2 regions of the Cellulomonas sp. NPDC055163 genome follow, and region 1 is predicted to be linked to the other one. Evidence: riboswitches for the same ligand, from Rfam matches in the RefSeq annotation. Region 1 holds a riboswitch; the other holds the start of a gene.
The links. A riboswitch is a leader RNA that binds a small molecule or an ion and turns the genes downstream of it on or off. The one in region 1 is predicted to bind S-adenosylmethionine.

Region 1 (7,703 bases):
CGCGCGGCCGGTTCTCGGTGCACTTCATCACCGGCGGCTCGGACCACGAGCAGCAGCGCGAGGGCGACACGCTCACGAAGGACGAGCGGTACGCCCGCACCCGCGAGTACATCCAGGTCGTGAAGCGGGCGTGGGCGAGCCGCGAGCCGTTCGACCACGACGGCGAGTTCTACGCGTTCCGCGACTTCACGCTCGACGTCACCCCGTTCGAGGGCCGCACGCCCACGGTCTCGTTCGGCGGCTCGTCCGACGCGGCCTACCGGGTCGGTGCCGCGGAGGCGGACATCTTCGCGGTCTGGGGCGAGCCGCTCGACCGCACCGCCGAGCAGATCGAGCGCATCCACCGCGAGGCCGCCGCCGCGGGCCGCGCGACGCCGCCGCGCATCCACGCGGCCTTCCGGCCGATCATCGCACCGACCGAGGAGCGGGCGTGGGAGAAGGCCGAGCAGATCCTCGGCCGCATCGAGGCGCGCCTCGGCAGCGGCGGTCTGCCCGGCCGGCGGACCCCCGGCGCCGCGCCCGAGAACGCCGGGTCGCAGCGGCTCCTCGAGATCGCCGCGCAGGGCGACCGGTTCGACACCGCCCTGTGGACGGCGACCGCGCGGGTCACCGGGGGTGCGGGCAACTCCAACGCTCTCGTCGGGACACCCGAGACGGTCGCGCAGGCGCTGCTCGCCTACTACGACCTGGGCGTGCGCGTGATCTCGGCCCGCGGCTACGACCTGCTGGACGACGCCGCCGACTTCGGCAGGCACGTCATCCCGCTCGTGCGGGAGGGGGTCGCCGCCCGGGACGCCGCCGCCGCGACCTCCCCGGACGCGCGGGCGCCCGAGGACGGCGACCCCGCCGGCCGCACCGACGCGTCCGACGACGGCGTGCTCGCGTCGGCGACCCGCTGACCCGGCCACCGCGAAGGAACCCCCGTGCGCTTCCAGCTGCTCGACATCGTCTTCAACCCTCCGCACCCCGTGACCGGCGAGGCGGTGCCGCCCGCGGACCGCCTGGCGCGCGTCGTCGAGACCGCGGTGCTCGCCGAGGAGGTCGGGCTCGACTCGTTCGCCGTGGGCGAACGGCACGCCGGCGACGTGCTCTCCTCGGCGCCGACCGTGATCCTCGGCGCGATCGCCGCCCGGACGTCGCGGATCCTGCTGAGCACCGGCGTCACCGTGCTCTCGCTCCTCGACCCCGTTCGCGTCGCGGAAGATCTCGCGACGGTCGACCAGCTGAGCCGGGGGCGGCTCGAGATCGTCATCGGCAAGGGCAACGAGACGCTCCAGTACCCGCTGCTCGGCCTCGACATCACGAAGCAGTACGAGTACCTCGAGGAGAACTACGAGCTCCTGCGCCTGCTGCTGAGCCAGGAGGAGGTCAGCTGGTCGGGGCGCCACCGGCCTGACCTCGAGCGCGCCACGACGCTGCCCCGGCCGTTCGCGGGGCCGTTCCGGATCTGGCACGGCTCGGCGACGTCGCAGTTCGCGGTCGACCTCGCGGCACGGTGGGGCGACCCGGTCGTGAGCGCGAACGCCCTCCAGCCACGCGAGAACTACGGCGTGCTCATCGACCGGTACCGCGCGCAGTACGAGGCGCACGGGCACGACCCGGCCCACGCGTACGTCGGGTCGGGCTCGGGCGGGCTGTTCCTCGCGGACACGACCGAGCAGGCGATCGAGCAGTTCCGCCCGATCTACGAGGGCATGGTCGCGCGCGCCGACCTGCGCCGGCACGAGCCGGGGGCCGTCGGGAAGGTCACGAGCTTCCGCACGATCGAGGAGGCCGTCGAGCGGGGACCGGCCCTCGTCGGGTCCCCCGAGCGCGTCGTCGAGAAGATCCTCGACTACCACGCGAGCTTCCGGCACGACCTGCAGTCGGTGTCGATCAACCACCTCCTGGAGCCGCACCACCAGGAGGACGTGCTGCGGCGGTTCGCCGAGGAGGTGGTCCCGGTCGTGCAGGCCGAGGTGTCGAGCGACCTGTGGACCGAGCGCGACGACCGGCGCGCGGCGGGGTTCACCGCCGTGACCCGCACGCCTGTCGGGGCCGCCTGAGCCGGCGACCGGCACGTCGACGACGCCGGGTGCCGTGCGCAGGCCGCACCCGGCGTCGCCATGACCTCTGCGCGAGGGCCGGTTCGTCCCGCGCGGCCGCGCATCGGCCCCACCACGGTCCCGGACCGGGACGGTGGCGGGGCGGTGCGCGGGTCAGATGGCGGTGTGGTCCCCGAGCCGGTGGTAGGCGCGGTCGTGGTAGACGAGCGCCGACGCGCCGGCGTCCGTCCCGTGCTCGAGCGCCCGCAGCGCGACGAGGTAGCTGTCGCCGACCGGGGTGCGCTGGAGCACACGGCCGCGGACCCAGGAGACCGCACCGTCGATCACCGGCTCGCCGGTCGCGAGCGCACGCCAGCCGTCGCCGGCGAACCGGTCGACGCCGCTCGTCGCGAACCGCGCGGACACGTGGTCCTGCGCGTCCGAGAGGAAGCTCACGGCGACGGTCGTCGCGTCGCGCAGGGCGGGCCACGACGACGACGTCGACGCGAGGGAGAACGCGAGCAGGGGCGGTGCCGCGGACACCGAGATCACCGACGTGGCAGTGAAGCCCACGGGGCCGGCGGGGCCCTGGAAGGCGATGACCGCGACGCCGGCGGGGTGCCGGCGGAACACGGCCTTGTACTGCTCGGGCGAGAGCTGCGGCTCGTCCTGCTGCACGAGCAGGCGCTCGAGCTGGTCGAGCGACCGCGCGGTCACGGGGCGACCGCCACGTGTGCGCGGTCGGCCGGTGGGGTCGGGGAAGTCGGGCACATCGGGAGCTCCTCGGTCGGTGGATCACGCTTGCTCTCCTCCCGCGGGGGAGAGCCAGGTCTGTCCCGGGGCACCCCGCCGTGACTGGGGGTTGCCGACCAGCGAGCCGGGCCTGCGTGCTGGTGCTCGTGACCTCGGCGGAGGTATAGCAACCCGTGCTGCGAAGGCCAGCGCATCGTGCCGAACTTCTCACTTCGTGAGACGAGCCGGACGGCGCGCCGACGCAACGCGCGATCCGGTCCGTCACTCATCTCACAGTGCGAGAAGATCCCGTCGAAGTGGTGGCCTGAGGCGCACGGCCTGGTACTCCTCTCCCCGGTCATGAGATCCGGTTCACGAGCCCTGGCTTGCCGGACAGCAACCCTCCGTGCGGCGGGGTGCTCCAGGTGACGACCCGGCGCCGGTCCCTCCGGCGCAAGCACGGTCCTCGGCCTCGGCCGGGCACGAGCGGGAGGCGTGGCATGCAGGTGCTGCACGACGCGACGCGTCGCCCCGCCGTCCGCCCTACCGCCTGTTGTCGCTGACGTCCTGACGTCGGCGCGCGACCCGCGCGCCCCGCGCAGCCCGTGCGCACCCCGGCCCGGCCGTCCCCTCCTGCACCCCCAGGGAGCTCCCCATGTCCTCGCGTCCTGCCCACCCGCGCCCCGCCTCGGGTGCCCGCGCACCCGGCGTCACACGGTGACGCGGTACCTCGCCGCGCGCGTCGCGCAGGCGCTGGGCGTGCTCTGGGCCGCCTACACCGTGTCGTTCCTCGTGCTCTTCGCGCTGCCGGGCGACCCCGTCTCGGCACTCGTCGGCGGCGACAGCTCCGACGTCACGCCCGAGCAGCTCGACGCGGTGCGCGCCGAGTACGGGTTCGACCGCCCGCTGCCCGCGCAGTACGTGCAGCGTCTCGGTCAGGTGCTGACCGGCGACCTCGGGCGCTCGGTCGCGACCGGCCGCCCCGTCACCGAGCTGCTCGGCGAGGCCGTCGGGCCGACCGTCCAGATCGCCGCCGCGGGGCTCCTCGTCGCCCTCGTCCTGGGCGGCGGGCTGGCGCTCGCCGCGCACGCGACCCGCCACCGCGCGCTCTCCGGCCTGCTGCTCTCGCTCCCGCCGCTCGGCGTCGCGGTGCCGTCGTTCTGGTTCGGGCTCGCGCTCGTCCAGGTCTTCTCGTTCACGTTCCCGCTCTTCCCGGCCGTGGGGCAGAAGGGCCCCGCCTCGCTCGTGCTGCCGGCACTGACGCTCGCGCTCCCGACCGGCGCCGTCGTCGCGCAGGTCCTGTCCGCGAGCCTGCGGCGGACGCTGCGCGAGCCGTTCGTCGACACCGCGTGGGCCAAGGGCGCCGGACCGGCGCGCGTGCACCTCGGCCACGTGCTGCGCAACGCCGCGCTGCCGGCGCTCACCATGACCGGTCTCGTCGTCGGCGGGCTGCTCTCGGGCGCCGTGGTGACCGAGACCGTGTTCTCCCGCGCCGGGCTCGGCAGGCTCACCGCGACGTCCGTCGGTGCGCAGGACCTGCCCGTCGTGCAGGGTGTCGTGCTGCTCGCCGCGGTGGTGTTCGTCGCCGTCAACCTCGCCGTCGACCTCGTGCACCCCGTCCTCGACCCCCGGCTGCGCACGACCGCCCGCCGCGGGGCCCGGGTGCCGGCCCCCGACCGACCGGCCGAGCTCCTCTCCGCCGCACCCGCAGGAGCGTGACCGACATGACCTGGACCGAGACTCGACCGGCGGGGGCGACCGCCGCCGTGGACCCGACGGCCGCCGCGCGCGCGGCGGACCCGGACCCGCGCGACTCGACGGCGCAGGGCCCGACGGCGCCCGACCCGGCGGCGCCCGGCCCGACGGCGCCCGGCCCGGCGGCGCCCGCGACCACCGGGGCCGACGGCGTCGAGGCCACGCCGGCCCGCCGACCATCGCGCACCCTCGTCGCGTCCGTCCGCGCCGCCGCGCTCGCACCCGTGCGCCGTCCGGGCCTCGCGCTCGCGGTGCTCTGGCTCGTCGTCCTCGTGGTCGCCGCGTTCGCCCCCGCGGTGCTCGCACCCGGGGACCCGCTCGACGGCGTCCCGGCCGAGAAGCTCACCGGACCGTCCGCGGCGCACTGGTTCGGCACCGACCAGGTCGGCCGCGACCTGCTCACGCGCGTCGTGCACGGTACCGGGCTGACGCTGCGCGGGGCGGTCGTCGCCGTGGCGCTCGCGCTCGTGCTGGGCTCGGTGCTCGGGCTCGTCGCGGGGACCGCCGGGCGCGTCGTCGACGACCTGCTCATGCGCGGCGTCGACGTCCTGCTCGCGATCCCGAGCCTGCTGCTGTCGCTCTCGGTGGTCGCGGCGCTCGGGTTCGGGACGGTCAACGTCGCGGTCGCCGTCGGGCTCGCGAGCGTCGCGTCGATCGCCCGGGTCATGCGCTCCGAGGTGCTGCGGGTGCGCGGCTCGGCGTACGTCGAGGCGGCGTACTCCTACGGCGCCCGCCCCGCCGGGGTGCTGCTGCGGCACGTGCTGCCGAACGCGTCGGGGCCGGTGGCGGCGCTCGCGGCGCTCGAGCTCGGGGGAGCGGTGCTCGCGATCTCCGCGCTGAGCTTCCTCGGCTTCGGCGAGCCGCCGCCCGCGCCGGAGTGGGGTGCGCTCGTCGCCGGCGGGCGCGACTACCTGCGGACCGCGTGGTGGCTCACGACCCTGCCCGGGCTGACGATCGCGTGCACCGTCCTGTCCGCGAACACGCTCTCGCGCGCGCTCGACGCCCGGTTCGGGGCGCACCGGTGAGCGCGCAGGCGAGCGCACGCCCGGGCCCGCCCGCCGGCGGCGCACCGGGCGCCCCGGAGAGCGCGCCGCTGCTGCGGGTCGTCGACCTCGCGGTCGAGTACCGGACACGCCGCGGGCCCGTGCACGCCGTGCGCGGCGTCTCGCTCACGGTGCAGGCGGGCCAGACAGTCGCGCTCGTCGGGGAGTCCGGTTCGGGGAAGTCGACGACCGCGCACGCGGTCGTCGGGCTGCTCGCGCCCGCCGCGCACGTCACCGCGGGCCGCGTCGAGCTCGACGGCCGGGACCTGCTCGCGGCCCCGCGCCGTGAGCTGCGCGCGCTGCGAGGGCTGCGGGTCGGCTTCGTCCCGCAGGACCCGACCGTCTCGCTCAACCCCGTGGTGCGCGTCGGCGAGCAGGTCGCCGAGGTGCTGCGCGTGCACGGGCTCGCGGACCGCCGCACCGCGCGCGTCGAGGCCGTCGAGGCACTGCGCCGGGCGGGCCTGCCCGACCCCGAGGTGCGCGCGCAGCAGTACCCGCACGAGCTCTCGGGCGGGATGCGGCAGCGCGTGCTCATCGCGGTCGCCATGGTCGCGGGGCCGGGTCTGCTGGTCGCCGACGAGCCCACGAGCGCGCTCGACGTCACGGTGCAGCGCCAGATCCTCGACCACCTCGAACGGGTCACGACGGGGACCGGGACGGGCGCGCTGCTCGTCACGCACGACCTCGGCGTCGCGGCCGACCGCGCGCAGCAGATCGTCGTGATGTCGCAGGGCGTCGTCGTCGAGGCCGGGACGCCGGACGAGGTGCTGGGCCGGCCACGACACGCGTACACGCAGGCGCTGCTCGCTGCGGCGCCGAGCCTGCGGACGTCACGCGCGCGCACCCTGCCCCGCACCGCAGCGGACGGCGCACCTGCCGAGGCGCTGCCTGCGGACGTGCTGCTGCCGCACACCGCCGCGTCCCCCGCCGTCCCGGTCCTCGAGGTCCGCGACCTCGTCAAGGACTTCGCGCTCTCGCGGGCCGCGGGCGGCGGCACGCTGCGCGCGGTCGACGGCCTGGGTTTCCGGGTGCTCCCGGGCCGGACCGTCGCGCTCGTCGGCGAGTCGGGGTCGGGCAAGTCGACGACCGCGCGCCTCGCGGTCCGGCTCGCGGAGCCGACGTCCGGGCAGGTGCTCGTGGACGGGGTCGACGTGACGCACGCCCGGGGGCGCGCGCTGCGCGAGGCCCGGCGCCGGGTCCAGGTCGTGTACCAGAACCCGTACGCGTCGCTGAACCCGAGCTGGTCGGTCGAGCAGATCGTCGCCGACCCGCTGCGCGTGGCGGCTGTCGGCACACGGCGCACCCGGCGGGAGCGTGCGGCCGAGCTGCTCGACCTCGTCGCGCTGCCGGGGTCGGCCCTCGGGCGCCGTGCCGCCGAGCTTTCGGGCGGGCAGCGCCAGCGCGTCGCGATCGCCCGGGCGCTCGCGCTCGAGCCCGCCGCGGTGGTGCTCGACGAGCCCGTCTCGGCGCTCGACGTCTCGGTGCAGGCGCAGGTGCTCGACCTGCTGGCCGACCTCCAGGCGCGGCTCGGGGTGAGCTACCTGTTCATCTCGCACGATCTCGCGGTGGTGCGGCAGGTCGCCCACGACGTCGTCGTCATGCGCCGCGGGGTCGCCGTCGAGCAGGGGCCGGTCGAGCGGGTCCTGGCCTCGCCCGAGCACCCGTACACCGCCGAGCTGCTCGGCGCGATCCCCGGCCGGCGCGCGCTCGCCGCCTCCGCCGCACGCGGGACCGCCTCGTGACGTGTCCGTGCGGCGCGGCGCCGAGCGCGCCGGGCCGCCGACCCCACCCCCGAACCCCCACCCCTCGCACCGTTGGAGACCCCTGATGCACGCACCGTCCTTCCCCGCCCGCCCCCGGGTGCTCGCCGCCCTGGCCGTCCCGGCGCTCGTCCTCGCGCTCGCGGCGTGCGGCTCGCAGGCCGCCGAGCCGGCGGCGGCCCCGAGCACGTCCGGCGAGCCCGTCGCGGGCGGGTCGCTGACCTTCGCGATCGGCAACGACCCGATTTCGCTCAACCCGTCCGGCACCGGCTCGGGCAACGACACCTGGTACGTCACGCGCCAGCTCGTCGACTCGCTGCTCTGGCAGGACCCGGCGGACGGCACGCTGCGCCCGTGGCTCGCGACGGGGTGGACCGCGAACGCCGACG
Region 2 (7,703 bases), on a different contig from region 1:
CCCGCTGATCTCGTTGCCCTCGAGGTCCAGGTAGCCCATGAAGTGCCCGCCGGTGTCGACGACCCGGTTGTCGAGGAGCACGCTGTCGCGGACCGTGAGCCCGGACTCGGTCAGGTCGTCGGCCACGACGTCGTTGCCCACGATCCGCGAGCGCTCGATGACCACGCCCGCGGTGTCGATGCTGACGACCGTCCCGTTGCGCAGGAACTCGGAGTCCTCGACGAACCCGCCGCCGCCGAACAGCCCGCCGAACACGAGCGCGTTGTCCTCGAAGCGCGCGCCGCTGTACCGGAAGTCGGCCCGGTGGCGCCCGAAGAGGGAGTCGACGCCGAGGTCGTTCACCTCGCCGTTCCCGGTGAAGGTCACGCCCGAGAAGCTGAAGTCGCCGACGAACCCCTCGCCCTCCGGGTCGGGCGGGATGACGGCGTCGACCGCGGTGGCCCACCCGGAGACGGTGCCGTCGACCACGGCCTGCGTCCCTCCGAGCGTGACGCCCAGGCCGGTGCCGGAACCGCCGCCGTCGAGGGTGTGCCCGCGCAGGTCGAGCGTGACGTCGCCGACGAGCGTGATCCCGACGCCGGCACAGGTGGCGTCGGCGTCGAGGTAGGCGTCGGTCGTGACCACGTCACCGCACGACACCGCGACGGGCGCGGCGGACGCGGGCGCGGCGAGCAGGACGGACGAGACGACAGCAGCGGCCGCGGACAGCGCGGCGACGAGCGGACGAGACCTCATGGACGACCCCCTGGTGGCTGCGGAACGGTCCCCGCGGATGCACGGGCGACCGGCCCGTCCAGTCCAGCGGCGGGGCGAAATGCCCGACAAGTCCGGTCCCGGGTGAAACGGCTTCCCGAAGGGGCCGCGCGCCGCCGCCGTCCCCGCGCCGTCGCACCGCCCCCGCGCCGTCGCGCGTCGTCACACCGTCCGGCGCCGGAACAGCCGGCCGGCGAGCGCCCGCGCGACGACGTAGAAGCCGGCGCACCACGCGAACGCGACGAGCGCGTCCCCGCCGGGCATCCCGACGAGCCACCCGCGCAGGGTGTCGGTCACCGGGGTCACGGGCTGGTACCGCGCGAACCACTCGAGCGCCGCGGGCATGGTCTCGGGGCGGACGAACGCACTCGACACGTAGGGCAGGAACATGATCCCGAAGCTGAACCCGCTCGCCGCCTCGGGGCTCGACGCGACGACGCCCACGCACACCGCGAGCCACGTCAGCGCGAGCACGTAGGCGGCGAGGAGCGCGACGACGAGCACCCACTCCCGCGGGCCCGCGGACGGCCGGAACCCCAGGAGGAACGCCACGGCGACGACGAGCGACGTCGACACCGCGTTGCGGGCGAGGCTCGCGACGACGTGCCCGGTGAGCACGCTCGACAGGCGCACCGGCAGCGACCGGAACCGGCTCATGATGTCGCCGGTGACGTCGCTGGCCACCGCGACCGCCGTCGTCGAGGCGCCGTAGCCCGCGCACAGCAGGATGATCCCGGGGACGACGAAGTCGACGTACGCCATCCCGGTGTCGATCTCGCCGCCGAACACCGTGACGAACAGCAGCATGATGACCACCGGCAGCGCGACGGCCATGATCAGCGTGTCGGGCTCGCGCACGGACCGGCGCAGGCTGCGGCCGATCATCGTGCGCGCGTCGTGGGCCGCCCAGCCGAGCAGGGGGCGCTCGGCGGCGGCGCGCGCGGCGTGGTCGAGGGTGCCGTCGACCGGCCCGAGCGGTGAGGGTGCGAGCGTGGTCATGATGCCTCCGCGGTGACGAGGTCGTCGGTGCGCGCCGGGGCGCCGGTCAGGGTCAGGAAGACGTCGTCGAGGGTGGGGACGGCGACGCGCCAGTGGTCGACGGGCAGCCCGCGGTCCTCGACGCCCGCGAGGATGCGCCGCACGTCGGCGACGCTCGCGTCGGTCTCGATCCGCTCGGTCGTCCCGTCGGCGAGGGCGAGCTCGACGTGCGCGGACCCGACCCGCCGCTTGAGCTCGGCGGCCGGGCCCTCGGCGATGACCCGGCCCCGGTCGAGCACCGCGACGCGGTCCGCGAGCCGGTCCGCCTCGTCGAGGTACTGGGTCGTGAGCAGCAGCGTGGTCCCCGCGGCGACGACCTCCCGGATGACGTCCCACAGCCCGAGGCGGCTCCGTGGGTCGAGGCCCGTCGTCGGCTCGTCGAGGAAGATCACCCGGGGCCGTGCGAGCAGGCTGACCGCGAGGTCCAGCCGGCGCCGCATGCCGCCCGAGTAGGTGCGGACCTGCCGGTCGGCGGCGCCGGCGAGGTCGAACAGGTCGAGGAGGTCGGTGCTGCGGCGGCGGACCTCGCGCCGCCCGAGGTGGGCGAGGTGCGCCATGAGGTGCAGGTTCTCCCGGCCGGTGAGCAGCTCGTCGACCGCGGCGTGCTGCCCGGTGAGGCTGATGACGTGCCGGACGCGCTCGGGCTCGCGGACGACGTCGTGGCCGGCGACGGTCGCGGTGCCGGCGTCGGGCCGGACGAGCGTCGCGAGGATCCCGACGGTCGTGGTCTTGCCGGCGCCGTTGGGGCCGAGCAGCGCGAGCACCTCGCCGCGCCCGATCTCCAGGTCGAGGCCGTCGAGCACGGGCGTGGCGCCGTAGGACTTGCGCAGCCCTCGGGTCAGGACGATCGGGTCGGTCATCGTGAGTCCTATCTGTGTATGCCGCACACTGTGCTGTTTATGATGTACACAGTTCTAGGATCGGGTCAAGGAGGTGCCGTGAGCGCACACGAGCAGGACCCGAGCAGCGCGCCCGACGACGCAGCCGCCGTCGAGCGCGAGGCGCAGGCGGCCCGCCGCGAGGCCGAGCTGCTCCGGCGCGACCGCGAGAAGGCCCAGGGGGCGGCCGCCAAGGAGGCCGAGCGGCAGCGGCGCGACCGCGAGAAGGCCGACCAGGCGGCGGCGAAGGACGCCGAGCGTGCGCGCCGCGACCGCGAGCGCGCGGAGCGGGCCGCCGCGAAGGAGGCGGAGCGCTCGCGCGCCGAGCGCGAGCGTGAGCTCCAGCAGGCCGAGCGCGACGCCGCCCGGGCCCAGCGCGAGGCCGAGAAGGCCGTCCAGGCCGCCGCGCTCGCGCAGCAGCGAGCCGCACGCGAGGTCGCCGAGGCCCGCCGCCGGGCCGCCCGGGCCGGGCTCGCCCCCGCCGAGGAGGCCCCCGACCGCCCGGTCCGCCTGCCGCGCGACGTCGAGGTCCTCTGGCGCGCCGCCGAGCCGCCCCGCCGAGGCCCCCGCCCGAGCCTGACCCTCGACCGCATCGCCGACGCCGCCGTCGCGCTCGCCGACTCCGAGGGGCTCGGCGCCGTGTCGATGGCCCGGCTCGCCGAGTCGCTCGGCTTCACCACCATGTCGCTCTACCGCTACGTCTCCTCGAAGGACGAGGTCCTCGCGCTCATGGCCGACGCCGCCGTGGGCCCGCCCCCGGCGCCCGAGCCCGGCGCGCCGGACGGCTGGCGGCCCCGCCTCGAGCAGCTCGTGCGCGCGCAGGGCCCCGTCCTGCGCGCGCACCCCTGGCTCGCGCAGAGCGACGCGGCGCTGCACGCGACCGGCCCGCACCGCCTCGCGTGGATGGAGGCGATGGTCGGCGCGCTCGACGGGACGCACGTGCACGCGGCGGAGAAGCTCGGCGTCGCGGCCCTCCTCGCGTCGCACGCGCTCAGCGAGGCGCGGCTCGCGAGCGAGTTCACCGCCTACGAGCGCGCCGCCGCCGAGCCGCAGGACGACGACACCCCGCGCGTCGCCGACTACGGCGCGATCATCGCGGCCCTCGTGCGGCCCGACGAGCACCCCGCGCTCGCCGCGGCGGTCGACGAGGGCGCGTTCGCCTTCGACGGACCTCCCGACGACCCCGACCTCGACTTCGGGGCCCGCCTCATCCTCGACGGCGTCGCGGCTCTCGTCGCCGAGCGGTCGGCCGGGGACGCGTCGCCGTAGCGCCGCCGCCGTGCGGGGTCGGACGACGTCGGCGCGCGGTCGGACCCGCCGGGCCAGCCGTGCGGTGACGCACCCACGGCCCGCCCTGGGCAGCGTCGGACCCAGGCGTCCGCGCGGGCTCGTCACGGCGTGGGCGCCGCACGGCAGGATCGCCGCATGACCCCCACCGAGACCCCCGAACCGGCGGCCGTCCCGCTCGCGACGCCCGGCGCCCGCTGCTTCGGCGACGGCAACCCGCTCTACGAGGCCTACCACGACGAGGAGTGGGGCGTCCCGGTGCACGGCGACCGCGCGCTTCTCGAGCGCCTGGCCCTCGAGGGCTTCCAGTCCGGCCTCGCCTGGATCACGATCCTGCGCAAGCGGCCCGCGTTCCGCGCCGCGTTCGCCGACTTCGAGCCCGAGGCGGTCGCGCGGTTCGACGACGCGGACGTCGACCTGCTGCTCACGGACGCGGGCATCGTCCGCAACCGCGCCAAGATCGAGGCCACGATCGCCAACGCCCGGGCGGTCCTCGCGCTGCACGAGGCCGGGCGGACTCTCGACGAGCTGGTCTGGTCGTTCGCTCCCGCCGACGCCGTGGCCGGCGCACGCCCACGACCCGCGACCTGGACCGACGTGCCCGCGCAGACCGACGAGTCGAAGGCGCTGGCCCGCGAGCTCAAGCGTCTCGGCTTCCGCTTCCTCGGGCCGACCACCGTGTACGCGGCGATGCAGGCGTGCGGCCTCGTCGACGACCACCTCGCGGGCTGCCCGGTCGTCACCGGTCGCTGAGCGGCACGTCGTCAGCGGTCGCTGAGCGGGCACGTCGTCGCCGGTGGACATCGTCGCCTGTTCGTCACGCCGTCTTCGTCCGGCCGACACACGTGCTCCTTAGCGTCGGAGGGGACACCGAGAGAGAGCAGGGCACCGATGACCCTCACGCTGACGCTCGTCCGGCACGGGCGCACCTACTTCAACGCACGCCGGATCATGCAGGGACGCTGCGACTCGCCGCTCACGCGCGACGGCCGCGCAGGCGTCCGCACCACCGCCCGGCACCTCGCCGGGACACCGTTCACCGCCGCGTGGTCCTCGCCGTCGGGGCGGGCCGTCGCGACCGCCGTCGAGCTGCTGCGCCACCACCCCGACGTCCGCCTGCGCACCGACCCCGGGCTGCTCGAGTACAGCTTCGGCATCTACGAGCGCAAGCACGAGGGCGTGCTCGACGAGGTCGCCGCGTGGCCGGACCTCGTCACGGAGGTCCTCGCGGGCCGCCACCCGGGCCTGCCGGGCGGGGAGCCCGGCGCCGAGTTCATGCACCGGACCCGCGACGTGTTCGCGCGGATCGCCGCGCAGCACGACGACGGCGGGCACGTGCTCGTCGTCGGGCACGGGCTCGCGCTCGGGGCCTACCTCGCGACGGTCGACGAGGTCGGTCTCGTGCCGCTGCCCAACGCGTCCGTCTCCACGGTGGAGGTCGAGCCGGACGGCTCGGCGCGGCTGACGAGCGTCGCGGTCGACGTCGCCGGGCAGGGGCACGTCGCGGCACGGCCGATGCGGACCCCGACCCCGGTAGCCTCGATCGCCTGACCCGGCCGGCGCCGGACCCGCACCTCGCCCGGCCTGCACATCGCCCGACCCGCTCCTCGCCGCCCGACTGCACCTCGCCCGACCCGCACCTCACCTCGTCGCCTCCGCCCGGGCGCGGCTCGCACGGCAGACCGCCCAGCGGTGGACGCGCCCATCTCGGTTGGTGAGAGGCATTGCTCAGCATGCGGGACCGGCCCTATGCTCGGCTCACCATCCAGAGCGGCCGAGAGTCCTGGCTCGTCGACGCCGCAGCAACCCCCCTCTCTCGAGGGTGTGGGTGCTTCCGCCAGGTTCGATGGAGTTGACGATGACGTGCACGTCCCCGTGTCCGCGACCCTCCCGGGCGGCCACCCCGCGCCGGACCGCCTCATGAGCGCGCCCGTGACCGACGCCGCGCCCGACGCACCCCCCGCCCCGCGCGACTCCCCGACCGTCGCCGCCGTGCGCACGGCCCCGGGTGCACGGGAGCTGGTCGCACCGGTCGACCGGCCGACGGTCTCGTTCGAGCTGTTCCCGCCGCGCAACCCGGACGCCGCCCCCAAGCTGTGGGCGACGATCCAGGCGCTCGGCGAGGCCCGCCCCGACTTCGTCTCCGTGACGTACGGGGCGTCGGGCAAGACGCGCGACACCACGCGCGGGCTCGTCCGCCGCCTGCTGCGCGAGACGTCGCTCAACCCGATCGCGCACCTGACCTGCGTCGGGACGTCCCGCGCCGAGGTCACCGCGGTCGTCGAGGAGTTCCTCGACGAGGGCGTCCGGTCGTTCCTCGCGCTGCGCGGCGACCCGCCGGCCGACCAGCCGGACTGGCGCCCGCACCCCGAGGGACTCGAGACCGCGAGCGAGCTCGTCGCGCTGCTCCGCGAGATCGAGGAGCGTCGCTGCCGGCAGAGCCTCGCGCAGAAGGTCCGCGCGACCGTGCGTCCCCTGTCGATCGCCGTCGCCGCCTTCCCGCGCGGCAACGCCGGCACGGGCAGCACCCGCGCGCAGGACGTCGCGGCACTGCTCGCCAAGCAGGAGGCCGGGGCCGACTTCGCGATCACGCAGGTCTTCTTCGACGCGGGCAGCTACCTCGAGCTCGTCGCCGAGGCGCGCGAGGCCGGCGTCACGATCCCGATCATCCCCGGCATCATCCCGACGACCGACCCGGCCCGGCTCCTGCGGGTCGAGGCGCTCACGGGCGTCGCCGTCCCGCGGCCGCTGCTCGAGCGCCTGGGGTCCGTCGAGGACGACGCCGAGCGTCACCGTGTCGGCATCCGCGCGAGCGTCGACCTCGTGAACGCCGTGCTCGACGGCGGCGCACCCGGCGTCCACGTCTACACCTTCAACACCCACCACGCCGCGCTGGACCTGCTCGAGGGTGCACACCTCGGCGGCGGAGCTCCGACAGCTCCCGACCGGGCCCCCAGGCCACAGGCCGGCTCACCCAGCCCTGTCCCCGCCCCCACGAACTGATCGAGGACCCACGATGACGAGCACCACCCCCGCCACAGCCGCTTCCGGGCTGCCCGAGTTCCCCGCCGGGACGATCCTCGGCTACCCGCGCATCGGTCCCCGCCGCGAGCTCAAGAAGGCCATCGAGGCGTTCTGGGCCGGCAAGACGTCCGCCGAGGAGGTCGAGGCGGTCGCCGCCGACCTGCGCAGGCGCACCCGCACGCACCTCGCCGGCCTGGGCCTGCGCACCGACGTGCCCGCGATCCCGAGCGCGTTCTCGTTCTACGACCAGGTGCTCGACGCGACGAACCTCGTGGGTGCCGTCCCGGCCCGCTTCGCCGACCTCGTCGACGCCGAGGGCCGCCTCGACCTCGCGGGGTACTCGACGGTCGCCCGCGGCCGCGGGGAGGACCTGCCGCTCGAGATGACCAAGTGGTTCGACACGAACTACCACTACCTCGTCCCCGAGATCGGCCCCGAGACGGAGTTCCGCTACGCGAGCGACCGCACGGTCCGCGAGTTCGTCGAGGGCCTCGCCGACGGCGTCCTGACGCGCCCGGTCCTCGTCGGCCCGGTCACGTACCTCGCGCTCGCGAAGCCGACCGAGACCGCGCCCGAGGGCTTCTCCCCGCTCGACCGCCTCGCGGACCTGCTGTCCGTGTACGCGACGGTGCTCCGCGAGCTCGCGAAGGCCGGCGCCACGTGGGTCCAGCTCGACGAGCCCGCGCTCGTCTCCGAGTCGCTCGACGTCCCGCTCGACCGCGT

Region 2: another riboswitch for S-adenosylmethionine. It lies ahead of ACWFNE_RS02280 (methylenetetrahydrofolate reductase); the one in region 1 lies ahead of ACWFNE_RS07535 (ABC transporter permease).

What each region holds. Positions count from the first base shown of each region.
Region 1 covers NZ_JBSGSU010000003.1:286,987-294,689, forward strand. Annotated here, with positions in the region: gene ACWFNE_RS07520 (LLM class flavin-dependent oxidoreductase) at 1-899, shown strand, start outside; gene ACWFNE_RS07525 (LLM class flavin-dependent oxidoreductase) at 924-2,045, shown strand; gene ACWFNE_RS07530 (flavin reductase family protein) at 2,199-2,741, opposite strand; SAM riboswitch class IV at 2,817-2,929, opposite strand; SAM riboswitch class IV at 3,113-3,222, shown strand; gene ACWFNE_RS07535 (ABC transporter permease) at 3,474-4,475, shown strand; gene ACWFNE_RS07540 (ABC transporter permease) at 4,481-5,536, shown strand; gene ACWFNE_RS07545 (dipeptide ABC transporter ATP-binding protein) at 5,533-7,296, shown strand; gene ACWFNE_RS07550 (ABC transporter substrate-binding protein) at 7,382-7,703, shown strand, end outside.
Region 2 covers NZ_JBSGSU010000001.1:533,680-541,382, forward strand. Annotated here, with positions in the region: gene ACWFNE_RS02250 (hypothetical protein) at 1-735, opposite strand, end outside; gene ACWFNE_RS02255 (ABC transporter permease) at 916-1,752, opposite strand; gene ACWFNE_RS02260 (ATP-binding cassette domain-containing protein) at 1,749-2,651, opposite strand; gene ACWFNE_RS02265 (TetR/AcrR family transcriptional regulator) at 2,730-3,938, shown strand; gene ACWFNE_RS02270 (DNA-3-methyladenine glycosylase I) at 4,095-4,709, shown strand; gene ACWFNE_RS02275 (histidine phosphatase family protein) at 4,848-5,507, shown strand; SAM riboswitch class I at 5,715-5,809, shown strand; gene ACWFNE_RS02280 (methylenetetrahydrofolate reductase) at 5,877-6,959, shown strand; gene metE (5-methyltetrahydropteroyltriglutamate--homocysteine S-methyltransferase) at 6,973-7,703, shown strand, end outside.